DNA from 4 places in the Pelosinus sp. sgz500959 genome. Region 4 is predicted to be linked to each of the others. Evidence: riboswitches for the same ligand, from Rfam matches in the RefSeq annotation. Region 4 holds a riboswitch; each other region holds the start of a gene.
The links. Region 4 has a riboswitch for S-adenosylmethionine ahead of ACAN52_RS02075 (trans-sulfuration enzyme family protein). Riboswitches for the same ligand answer to the same signal wherever they lie in the genome.
Positions count from the first base shown of each region.

Region 1: linked by a shared signal. The riboswitch ahead of ACAN52_RS06525 (DUF2292 domain-containing protein) and the one ahead of ACAN52_RS02075 (trans-sulfuration enzyme family protein) in region 4 are both predicted to bind S-adenosylmethionine.
Region 2: linked by a shared signal. The riboswitch ahead of metA (homoserine O-succinyltransferase) and the one ahead of ACAN52_RS02075 (trans-sulfuration enzyme family protein) in region 4 are both predicted to bind S-adenosylmethionine.
Region 3: linked by a shared signal. The riboswitch ahead of ACAN52_RS11505 (pyridoxal phosphate-dependent aminotransferase) and the one ahead of ACAN52_RS02075 (trans-sulfuration enzyme family protein) in region 4 are both predicted to bind S-adenosylmethionine.

Region 1 is NZ_JBGJZL010000003.1:350,780-353,934, forward strand. Features, by position in the region: gene ACAN52_RS06520 (cysteine ABC transporter substrate-binding protein) at 9-893, shown strand; SAM riboswitch class I at 1,076-1,178, shown strand; gene ACAN52_RS06525 (DUF2292 domain-containing protein) at 1,328-1,711, shown strand; gene ACAN52_RS06530 (homocysteine synthase) at 1,781-3,073, shown strand.
Region 2 is NZ_JBGJZL010000003.1:355,826-358,980, reverse strand. Features, by position in the region: gene bioB (biotin synthase BioB) at 29-1,018, shown strand; SAM riboswitch class I at 1,107-1,207, shown strand; gene metA (homoserine O-succinyltransferase) at 1,284-2,201, shown strand; gene ACAN52_RS06545 (hypothetical protein) at 2,263-2,598, opposite strand; gene ACAN52_RS06540 (YeiH family protein) at 2,668-3,155, opposite strand, start outside.
Region 3 is NZ_JBGJZL010000006.1:195,888-199,042, reverse strand. Features, by position in the region: gene ACAN52_RS11515 (CC/Se motif family (seleno)protein) at 1-35, shown strand, start outside; gene ACAN52_RS11510 (MetQ/NlpA family ABC transporter substrate-binding protein) at 40-855, opposite strand; gene ACAN52_RS11505 (pyridoxal phosphate-dependent aminotransferase) at 870-2,057, opposite strand; SAM riboswitch class I at 2,124-2,230, opposite strand; gene ACAN52_RS11500 (MFS transporter) at 2,497-3,155, shown strand, end outside.
Region 4 is NZ_JBGJZL010000001.1:470,711-473,865, reverse strand. Features, by position in the region: gene ACAN52_RS02075 (trans-sulfuration enzyme family protein) at 1-1,124, opposite strand, end outside; SAM riboswitch class I at 1,221-1,323, opposite strand; gene ACAN52_RS02070 (aliphatic sulfonate ABC transporter substrate-binding protein) at 1,631-2,674, shown strand; gene ACAN52_RS02065 (ABC transporter ATP-binding protein) at 2,685-3,155, shown strand, end outside.

The sequences.
Region 1 (3,155 bases), on a different contig from region 4:
AGTTTTACATGAAAAATTTAAAGAAAATAGTAGCAGTTGCATTGAGTGCCATGGCACTAGTTGGAGTATTAGCAGGTTGCGGTTCAACAACGACTACAAAAACACCTGATACCAAAACGGAGCAGACAGTTGCCAAGGGGAGCATTGAAGACATCAAAAAACGTGGGGTAATCAGAATCGGTGTATTTGGTGATAAACCTCCATTTGGTTTTGTGGATGCAAATGGCAAAAATCAAGGATTTGATGTTTATATTGCCAAACGATTTGCGAAAGATCTTCTTGGTGATGAATCCAAGATTGAGTATGTATTAGCTGAACCAGCGAGCAGAGTGGAATTCCTTGAGGCTAATAAGGTGGATCTTATTTTAGCAAACTTCACGGTTACTGAAGACAGAAAGAAAAAAGTTGATTTTGCGAATCCGTACATGAAAGTTGCTCTTGGTGTCGTGTCACCATCTGGTGAGCAGATTACTTCTGTCGATCAACTAAAAGGTAAAAAACTGATTGTGGTTAAAGGCACCACTGCTGAAACTTATTTCACCAAAAATCATCCAGATGTAGAATTATTAAAATTTGATCAAATTACACAATCCTTTGAGGCTTTGAAAGATAAACGTGGCGTTGCTTTGTCTAATGATAATACTTTACTATTTGCGTGGGCAAAGGAGAATGCAGGCTTTAATGTAGGTGTTTCAACATTAGGTAGTCTTGATACCATCGCGCCTGCTGTTAAAAAAGGTAATGCAGAACTCCTAAACTGGATTAACACAGAATTAGAAACTCTTGGTAAAGAAAATTTTGTTCACAAAGCTTATGATGCAACCTTAAAACCTGTGTATGGAGAAACTCTTAACCCAGAAGATATTGTTATCGAAGGTGGAAAATTAAAATAAGCTGATTTGGGAATCTAGAGGCTGTGAAGGGAACTCAACTTCACAGCCTTCGTTATTATAAGACTTTACTCTCTGCTGAGCCTTGATTAAAATCAAGTTTTCTTTATAAACAGATTTATTAATAAGCATTGACACCGATAAAGCATCATGTTATTATCAATAATAAAATTAATAGCATACTACTCTTATCCAGAGAGGTCGAGGGAATGGCCCGATGACACCCGGCAACCAGTGCAATTGCACAGAGGTGCTAATTCCAGCAGGAGCTTTCCTGTAAGATGAGAGAAAGGCGATTGTAGATGAATCCCCTTTCTTCGGAAAGGGGATATTTTTGGAATCAGAAAGTATAACACTTTCTCGATTACAAGCAAGGGCAACTAAGGCTTGGTGCAAGCCAAGTTTTCTTTGAGAATAATGACTGTAGAGGTGTTTATATGTTACCAAAAGAGAATAAAACAGTACTAAAATCAAAAAAAAATGCTGTTAGTCCTTGTGCCATGGATCAGATTATGACCATCTTGAACAATACGTTTCATGGAAATGTTGCTTTAATTTATCAAGATTCGCGTTTAGTGCAAATCGAAAGAAATGAAAAAATTAGGCCAGCGGAATTAAATGGAAAAAGTTGCGAACTACCGCAAGGGTTAAAAGAAAATTGTGATATTCCAGGGGTGAGGGCGAGAATTTTAGAAGCTTTTGAAAATATGGAATATGGGCAAGTTGTGATTGTAATTAAAGAAGGTCGGATCATTCAAATTGATCGTACGGAAAAACAGCGGTTTGCTGCCTTGGTGGGCCTCTATGGTGATGGTATATAAACGAAGAACAAGCTGATCAGTCAACTGAAGGCTAGTAATATAGATCAACAAAAAATGGAGGGTGTTATAATGGCATTACCAGAAAATTTGCGGTTTGAATCATTAGCTGTGCATGGAGGGCAAGAGCCAGATCCAACTACAGGATCAAGAGCAGTGCCTATTTATCAAACGACAGCTTATAATTTTAGGGATAGTGAACATGCGGCCAATTTATTTGAGCTAAAAGAAAGTGGCAATATTTATACCCGTCTTATGAATCCAACGACAGACGTACTAGAAAAAAGGATCGCAGCTTTAGAAGGTGGAGTAGGCGCTTTGGCTTTTGCCTCAGGACATGCAGCCATCAGTGCAGCGATTTTCAATATTGCCCAAGCGGGAGATGAAATTGTTAGTTCCTCTACTTTGTATGGTGGAACTTATAATATGTTTGCTTATAACCTGCCTCGCCTAGGAATTAAAGTGCATTTTGTTGATCCCAGTGATCCTGTTAATTTTGAAAAAGCCATTACGCCGAATACTAAGGCTTTGTATGCAGAAACCATTGGTAATCCTAAAATTGATGTCCTTGATATTGAAAAGGTGGCTGCAATTGCTCATAAGCATGGTATTCCTCTCATTGTTGATAGTACCTTTGCAACTCCTTATCTCTGTCGCCCAATCGACTTTGGTGCTGATATTGTCATTCACTCAGCGACGAAATTTATCGGTGGACATGGAACTTCAATGGGCGGGCTGGTCATTGATAGTGGAAAATTCGACTGGAATAATGGCAAATTCCCACTGCTCAGTGAACCAGATCCTAGTTATCATGGCTTAAAATATACAGAGGCTCTTGGACCTTTAGCTTATATCATTCGTCTGAGAGTACAAATTTTACGCGACTTAGGTGCTTGTTTAAGTCCTTTCAATAGTTTTGCATTTCTGCAAGGGCTAGAAACTCTTCATCTTCGTATGCAGCGTCATGCTGAAAACGCCTTGGCTGTTGCTCAATATCTTGAAAAACATGAACAGGTCAGTTGGGTCAGTTATCCAAGTCTGGCGAGCCATGCTGATTATGAAAAAGCACAAAAATATTTGCCAAAAGGCGCAGGTTCTATTTTTACCTTTGGTATTAAAGGCGGATTGGAAGCTGGTCGGAAATTAATCAATTCATTGAATTTATTTTCCTTGCTTGCAAACGTAGGGGATGCCAAGTCCTTGGTCATCCATCCCGCAAGTACGACTCATTCTCAACTTACTGCTGAGCAACGGGCTAGTGCTGGGGCACCAGATGATATGGTTCGATTGTCCATTGGGATTGAAGATGTCCGGGATATCATTGAAGATTTAGCGCAAGCATTAGAGGCCAGTAAATCTGTATAAAAATTTTAATATCATTTAGCTGATCATAATAAATGAAGGCTAAGGTGCCTCCTATTTGTGGGGGTTCCTTAGCCTTTCCTAT
Region 2 (3,155 bases), on a different contig from region 4:
AGACTAACTAATAAGAGGAGGAATTACCATGACAAACTATGATTTAATTTTTTCATTAGGCAAAAAAATATTAAATGGCAATGACATTACTTTTGATGAGGCAATGGCTTTAACAACAATTGAGGAAGCAGATATTCCAATGCTGCTAGGCGTAGCCAATAAAATTCGCGAGAAATTTACAGGTTCTTATGTTGATACATGCCAAATTCTCAATGCTCGTTCAGGCGGCTGCTCTGAAAACTGTAAGTTTTGTGCCCAATCTGTCCATCACGATGTGGATGTGGATGTATATCCTCTCATGAATGAAGATGATATTATCAAAGCTGCGCAAAAAGCCGAAGCCGATCATGCTTACCGTTTCTGCGTCGTAACATCTGGCTGTGGTATGGAAGGCGATCGAGATTTCGCAAAAATCACCGCTGCAATTGAACGAATTGGCACTGAAACCTCCCTGCAACGTTGTTGTTCACTTGGAACACTCCAAGAAGACCATGTAAGTGCTTTAAAAGAAGCAGGTATTACTCGCTATCATCATAACTTAGAAACAAGTGAAAGTTATTTTAAAGAAATCTGTACAAGCCACACCTATCAAGAACGTATTGATACAATCAAACGTGTAAAAGCCGCTGATATTGAAGTGTGTTCCGGTGGAATTATCGGTATGGGCGAAACATGGCGTCAACGCATTGAACTGGCCTTCACCCTTAAAGAATTAAACGTAGACTCAATTCCCATTAACGTCTTAAACCCAGTTAAAGGCACAGCGCTGGAAAATCAAGAAAAACTAAATCCTATGGAAATTTTACAAACTTTTGCCATTTTCCGTTTGATTCTGCCAACCAAAATTCTTCGTTATGCTGGCGGCAGAGAACGCAATCTAGGCGAACTCGTTCCTTTAGGTTTTTTATCTGGTATCAACGGTATGCTGATTGGCAACTATCTAACAACACAAGGACGCGGTGCTGATAAAGATATACAAACGGTCAACGATCTAGGACTTAAATTGCTTGAAAATTAATCCTTAATGAAATTATAATCCATCAATTGAATTTCACTTTGACTTTACTGATTGCTTATGATATTATAATAAAAAAATAAATAATAAACTCTTATCTAGAGAGGTCGAGGGACTGGCCCTATGACACCCGGCAGCCGGCAGCAATGCAACGGTGCTAATTCCAGCAGGAGTAATCCTGAAAGATGAGAGGAATGTGCGGTTTAAAGAGCCCCTTTCCTCGGAAAGGGGCTCTTTTACATACAAAGAAAAAATGGAGGAATACAACATGCCAATCAAAATTCCCAATAACTTACCGGCTACTAATATCCTTGAAAGCGAAAACATCTTTGTCATTCATGAAAACCGGGCTTATACACAAGATATACGTCCTCTTAGAATATTAATTTTAAATCTAATGCCAATCAAAATCACAACTGAAACACAACTTCTTCGTCTGCTAGGTAACTCACCTTTACAAGTAGAAGTCGACTTCATGTATACGGCTACCTATTCACCTACAAATACCTCTCAAGAACATCTCATTAAATTTTATGAAACATTCGACGATGTAAAGGATCGTAACTATGACGGTATGATCATTACAGGTGCACCTGTCGAACAGCTTCCTTTTGAGGAAGTTGCCTATTGGGATGAATTGTGCAAAATCATGGAATGGAGTAAAACCCACGTATATTCGACTCTCCACATTTGTTGGGCTTCTCAAGCTGGACTCTACTATCATTATGGCATTCCAAAGTATGACCTTGCTCAAAAAATATTTGGAGTTTTTCCTCACCAAAAAAGCTGTACACAACCGATCAAATTATTCCGTGGTTTTGATGATATCTTCCACGTTCCTCATTCTAGGCATACTGAATTTAAAAGAGAAGATATTGAGAAGATTCCAGAACTACACATTCTTTCTGAATCTGAGGTCTCTGGTGTTTATGCCGCTGCCGATCTAAAAGGCCGACAATTTTTCATCGCAGGTCATTCGGAGTATGATCCTCTCTCCCTCAAAGCTGAATATGACCGTGATCTTGCCCAAGGCCTCTCAGTTCAAATCCCACAAAATTATTATCCCAATGATGACCCGACACAACCACCAGTTGTTCTTTGGCGTAGTGCAGCCAACCTGCTTTTTTCTAATTGGCTGAATTACTATGTTTACCAAGAAACACCTTTCGATCTTTCCTTGTTATAATAACCTGTATGATAGAAGTCTGTCTCCCATCGGTAAAAAAACCGATGGAAGACAGACTTCTTTACATAATTCCCCATTTTCGTCCATATTCTAGAAAGATTTGAAATTCTTGATCATGGAATCCATTCTCAAGTAGGTATTCCTTTGCTTCTTGAGCTTCCATCACTGATGAATCAGCAAAAATAGCATTTTTATGAAAACTAAAAGCAAATCCCTTTACCGCAAGCAATTCCATCATTAAAGCAACCCGTTCTGCTTTATGTTGTAATTGAAGACCAAAATCCCTTACAGATCGGGCATCAACCTCATGATTCTTAGGAAAATGACCAAAAAATACAGGTTCTTCCACTGGTTTTAGAATAATACGAGTCATATGATCTACCATTGATTTTTCCATGATTTCTCCTTTAATGCCGTGGCAATCTAATCTTTTAGTCATTTTTTTAGTTTCATGAAGTTTAAATCATTAGATATTCATCCAATAATTTACAAATAATACGTTTGATAACCAATAACCAAGAGGAACATTAATCAATACACCAATTGCAAAGGCGACTAGCGGCTTCCAGCCGAAAGAAGTTAACTCACGAAAACGAGTCGTAAATCCAATGCTTAAAAAAGTCCACGTAAATGCCCAACCACGCAAAGTCTTGATGTAACCTAACGCCTCTTTTGAAAAAGTCGATGCAGTTTTAGGTTCTATCATCGCAAGCAGCACAGTAATAAAGATGGATGCTGCAAAAAAACCAATGATAAATTTGGGAAAGCGGCGCCAAATTTCCCCTTTATCAATACGCTCAGCGGTAGCAGAATTTTTATTTTCCCACACTGTCACTGATAAAAAAGCAACCATAATGGCCCATATGCCGACAAACATATCACGACCAACAATTTTCATTAGTGTAAAGGTTTTAACAGCTCTTTCATCCCCCATAGCCTCCGCAGCCGCAAAAC
Region 3 (3,155 bases), on a different contig from region 4:
AAAGTTTACGCATTGAAGGCTGGAAATTACTTTAATTTCTTACCAGCCGACTGCGACTGAACCTTTAAAGTGGTCTTTTATAAAAGCTTTTACTTCATCGGAATGGTAGGCTTTAATTAGTTTTTGGATTGCAGGGTCCTCTTTGTCCTTAGTGCGTACAGCGATAATATTTGCATAAGGAGAATTGATGTCTTCAATTGCGATGGCATCTTTAGTTGGGACTAGACCGGCAGTGATAGCGTAGTTTGTATTGATAGCGGCCAGATCAATATCAGCAAGGGAACGAGGAATTTGAGCCGCATCGAGCTCTTTGATTACGATTTTTTTAGGGTTTTCAATAATATCTGTAACAGCAGCTTTGAGGCCGGCTCCTGGTTTCAATTTGATCAAATTATTACTTTCAAGTAGCAGTAAGGCGCGGCCTCCGTTTGTTGGATCATTTGGAATGGCTACAATCGATCCTTCAGGCAATTCTTTGATATTCTTAATTTTAGTGGAGTAAATGCCCATTGGGAAAATGACAGTTTTGGCTACAGATACAATTTCATATTTACGATCTTTGATGATATTATCAAGATAAGGTTGGTGTTGAAAGCTATTTACGTCAATGTCACCTTGATTTAATGCGACGTTGGGTTGGATATAATCATTGAATTCAACAATTTCAATTTTTAGACCGTCTTTCTCGGCGACTTTTTTTACAACATCCATGACTTCTGCATGAGGACCAGCTGTTACGCCGACTTTTAGTGTTTTTTCTACTTTTGGTGTACTGCTTTGTTGACTGCATCCAGCTAAACCAAGGGTAACGATGAGAACTACCAAAAGGGCAATGAGTTTAAGTGACTTTTTCATAACTATACCTCCATTTATTTTAGTTTTTGTAATCGTTCCATAGCTGCCTCTAGTGTTGAAAATTGTTTGCAAAAGCAAAAACGTATGAACCGATGTTTGTCATTGGCATCTTCTTTATAAAAACTTGAACCAGGTACGACAGCGACTCCCACTTTTTCTGCTAAGTAGCGGGCAAAGTCAATGTCATTTTTCCAACCAAAGGGAGCAATATCAGCCATAATATAATAGGCACCTGAGGGCCTAGCACATTGAAATCCAATCGCAGTCAATTCCTTTAACATGAAATCCCGACGCTGAGCATAAAAACTAATAAGTTTTTGGTAATAACTCTCAGCAAAGCCCAAAGCATGAGCCGCAGCTACCTGTAAGGGAGCCGCAGCGCCCACTGTAAGAAAATCATGCATTTTGCGTATGGATTGACTAATCTGTGGGGAAGCAATGACGTAACCGATACGCCAGCCAGTGACGCTGTAAGTTTTAGAAATACTGTTAATAGTAATAGTGCGTTCAGCCATGCCAGGTAAGGAATAAAGAGGGATATGCTGCGCGTCATCATAGATAATGTGTTCATAGATTTCATCCGTAATTGCTAAGACATCATATTTGATGCATAAGTTAGCAATGAGGGTTAATTCTTCTCGATTAAAAACTTTACCTGTTGGATTATTAGGGGTATTGATGATAATGGCCCTTGTACGTTCAGAAAAAGCGGCTGTTAATTCGTCTACATTAAAGTTAAATTCAGGAGGATGGAGTTGTACATATTTTGGCGTTGCCCCACATAGGATTGCGTCAGGACCGTAATTTTCATAAAAAGGTTGAAAAATAATGACTTCGTCTCCTGGATTGACAGTAGCGAGCAAGGTGGCTACCATGCCTTCTGTCGAACCGCAACACACTGTAATCTGTCGCTCAGGATCAAGCTCGATACCGTAATCTCGTTTGTTTTTAAGAGCAATTGCATCGCGAAGGGACTTAGTGCCCCAGGTAATGGCATATTGATTGTGGTCTTCTAGGATCGCTGTAACTGCTGCTTGTTTGATTTCATCCGATGCGGGGAAATCAGGAAAACCTTGTGCTAGATTGATAGCATTGTGGGCAGTCGCAATGCGAGACATTTCCCGAATCACTGATTCAGTAAAGCGACTAGCTTTCTCGGAAGCGTACCGTACTGCATTTTGCTTAGAGTGTTCATTATTCATATTATCGACTCCTTTGTACTAAAAAATCCTCTTCACAATTATGAAGAGGATTTGATGTAATCGCGATCTTCATCTGTCAGGAAACATTCCTGTTGGAAGTGGCACCTTTTTGCATGTTGCAATGGTTGCCGTAGCTTCATTGGGCCAATCCCTCAGCTAACTCTTGATGAATCTATGTAGTTATTGTTGATAATTTTAGCATGGTCTTAATTTGTATGTCAAGCACAATTTAAATGGAAAAAAATTAGAAATTTTAAGAGTTGACATGTAAATTCACCCATATTATAATAAAAATTAACGATTTTAGTCTTTCTAATAAGGACATAACGGTGTAATGCATGTGTATACGTGTATAGGAGGACGGTGAAAGCCCTGACGGGAGGTCGTTTGTTTGCGACTTTATGTAAGGGGCTTATTTTATTAATGAGGAGGTTTTTTTATGAACGAGGGTCCTACAAAATTTCGGTGGAATTTAGCAATACTTATGTTTTTTATTAGTTTCATTTCTTATATGGATCGTGTAAACTTATCAGTAGCCACTCCAACCATTATGCAAGAATTTGGTTTTGACAAAATTAATATGGGGTTAATGCAAACTGCTTTTTTTGTTGGATATTCTTTGATGCAAATACCTGGCGGAATTATGTCAGAGTATTTCGGTCATCGGCGAGTATTAGCGATCGCAGCTATTTGGTGGTCGGTCTTTACATCAGCTACAGCATTTTGTAATAGCTTTACTTCTTTTGCCATTGTACGTGCGCTTTTTGGTGTGGGCGAAGGACCCATGGCTCCTTCTTTGGGACGGTTTATGTATCGTTGGTTTAACGGAGCCGAAAAAGGGCGAGCCTCTTCATTTATGTTGAGTGGTGTATTTTTTGGGCCTGTAGTTGGTCCATCCATTACAGTGGCCTTAATGATGGCTTTTGGGTGGCGCTCTGTTTTTATTATTTTTGGTGTAGTGGGCGTAGTGCTAGCTGCTCTTTGGTATTATTTAGCTGTTGATTCTCCTCGTAACAGTCGATTTGTCAACTCCGCTGAAGCTGATTATATCGAGGAAGGGCAAAGTCAAGAAGTTGACAAAGAATTAGCGCCATGGAA
Region 4 (3,155 bases):
GCTTGCTCTAAATCCTGAATAATATCGTCTTCATTTTCAATGCCCACAGATAAGCGAAGCAGACAGCCCGAGATTCCTAGACGATTCCGCACATCAACAGGCACATCGGCATGGGTCTGTACAGCGGGTAATGTAATTAGGGATTCTACTCCACCAAGGCTCTCCGCAAAGCGAATGAGCTTAACCTCACGTAATATGGTCGGAACTAATTTTGCATCATCGACAACAAAAGATAACATACCGCCATAACCAGATGCTTGACGGTCATGTATAGCCTTTCCAGGATGATCATCAAGACCTGGATAATAAACTTTCACCACTCTTGGATGTTTTTGGAGCCATTTTGCGACGGCTAAGGCATTGGAATTATGTTTTTCCATTCGTATAGCTAGGGTTTTAATACTGCGAATGAGTAGCCAGCTGTCATTTGGACCTAAGATACCACCAGTAGAATTTTGTATATAACGAATGCGTTCACCAAGTTCAAGATCTTTTGCTACGATGAGTCCACAAACTAAATCATTATGTCCCGATAAGTATTTACTGCCACTGTGAATGACCACATCAGCTCCTAGTTCAAGAGGACGCTGAAAATAAGGGGTTAAAAAAGTATTATCAACAATCGTATGAATACCATGAGGTTGGGCAACTTTTATAACTGCAGAGATATCTACAATTTTCATGAGGGGGTTGGTTGGTGTTTCAACGATAATTGCTTTTGTTGAAGGTGTGATGGCGTCCACGATTTCGTTAAGATGGCTGCCATCAACAAAGGTGACTGTTAAACCAAAATTGTTAAAAACTTTATCGATGACGCGGTAAGTACCGCCATAACAATCTTCAATCACAATTAAATGATCACCTGTCTTGTAAATCATCAATAATGCCGTAATAGCGGCCATACCTGAAGCAAAAGCAAGTCCTAAGCTGCCGCCTTCGAGGGTAGCGATTCCTTCTTCTAAGACCTTGCGAGTAGGATTCTGACTACGTGTATAGTCAAAACCTGTACTTTGACCAAGGGCAGGGTGACGGAATGTTGCCGATTGATAAATCGGTGTGCTAATTGCACCTGTTTTTTCATCAGTACAGACACCAATATGAACAATTTTCGAGTGTAGATTCATAGAAACCTCCTTATTATATGACCGTAAAATAATAGTAAAAAAACAAACCTCTTTCCGATTTTCGAGGAAAGAGGTTTGCGAACTTGCAACATCTTCCTCTCATCTCTCAGGATTATCATCCTGCTGGAGTTAGCACCGTGACATTGCTGCCGGTTGCCGGGTGTCATAGGGCCAGTCCCTCGACCACTCTGGATAAGAAGTTTAATTTTTTAATGATAATATCATAATCAGTGATATGATGTCAATATTTATATATATAAGTTGTATTAAAGAAATTAACTTCAATATCGCATTTTTGATGTTTGGAGTTAAAAATTTTTGTATTAGTATATAAAATTTCTTAATCAAAATAGATTGACACGTAAAAGTTATCATGGTACAATCAGAAAAATTAAATAAAACAGCCGATTGGAAAACCAAAGGCTAAGAGTATGTCCTATTCAAGGGCGGATACTCTTAGTCTTTTTTATTTTATTAAAAATTAAGTAATAAGGAGGACGATGAAAATGAAATTTGTAAAGCTTGGACTTATAGTGGCACTGGTTGTTGCAGTAGCTGGGGGAATAAGCGGATGCTCTACTTCTACGAATACGGCAGAAAACAAAAATGTGAAAGTTAGGATTGCTCATTTCCCTAATATTACTCATTCTCAAGCCCTTGTGGGCAGAGCCAATGGTGAGTTTCAGAAAGCATTAGGAGAATCAAATCCCATTGAATGGAAAACATTTAATGCGGGTCCTGCAGAAATTGAAGCTCTATTTGCTGGTGAAGTAGATATCGGTTATATCGGACCTGGTCCTGCGATTAATGGTTATACGAAATCGAAAGGTGATTTGCAGATTATTGCAGGAGCAACAGATGCAGGGGCCATTTTAATTACAAGAAAAGATTTAGTGTTAACGAATGTAAAAGAATTAAGTGGTAAAAAGGTTGCTGTTCCCCAATTCGGCAATACCCAAGATTTATCTCTGCGCCATATTTTACAGGAAAATGGCTTAAAGGATACGACCAAAGGTGGTACGGTAGAAGTTAGGCAAGCGGATAATCCTGATATAAAAACCTTACTTGATAAAGGCGAAATTGATGCTGCTCTTGTTCCCGAACCATGGGGAGCACGTCTTGTGAGTGAAGTCAAAGCGAATATATTGTTAGATCAAAAACAAGTGTGGCGTGATGGGAATTATACGACAGCTGTTGTTGTTGCCAATACGAAATTTATTAAAGAACATCCTGAACTCATTGAAAAATTTCTTCGAACTCATGTTGAGTTAACATCTTATATTAATCAAAATCCTGAGAAAGCAAAAGAAAGTATAAATGCACAAATCAAAGAGCTAACAGGTAAACCTTTGGCCAAACAAATCTTGGATGATGCTTTTAAACGCTTAACAGTGACCAATGATCCAGAAAAAGATTCTGTAGTTGATTTTGTAAAGTTGTCTTTAGATGCAGGGTTTATTAAAGCAGCTCCAGACCTTAAAGATTTGTTTAACTTTAAAATTTTAAATAAAGTGCTAAAAGAAAAAGGGCTAAAAGAAATAGAAAATTGAGGTGCTATGGATGAGTGTCATTGTAGAGAATGTAAGTAAAAGTTTTATCACAAAAACCGATAAGATCAATACTCTCCATAACATTAATGTTGAGTTTCATAAAGGTGAATTTGTTTGCATTTTGGGACCATCAGGGTGTGGAAAATCCACGCTCCTCAATATTATTGCTGGTCTCGAACAGGCCACAACGGGTAGAGTAATTTGTAATGGTAACGAGGTGAAAGAGGCCGGTCCTGATCGTGTTGTCATGTTTCAAGAGGCCGCCTTATTTCCCTGGCTTAAAGTCATTGATAATGTTGAATTTGGGATGAAACTTGCCGGAATTCCAAAAGCTGAGCGGCGAGAAAAAGCAGAGAAGTATCTTAAAATGGTGCATTTAACTCGGTTTCAAAATTGTTTCATTCATGAATTATCTGGAGGAATGAGGCAGCGAGTTGCACTGGCGAGAGCCTTAACTCTTGATTCAGAAGTACTTTTGATG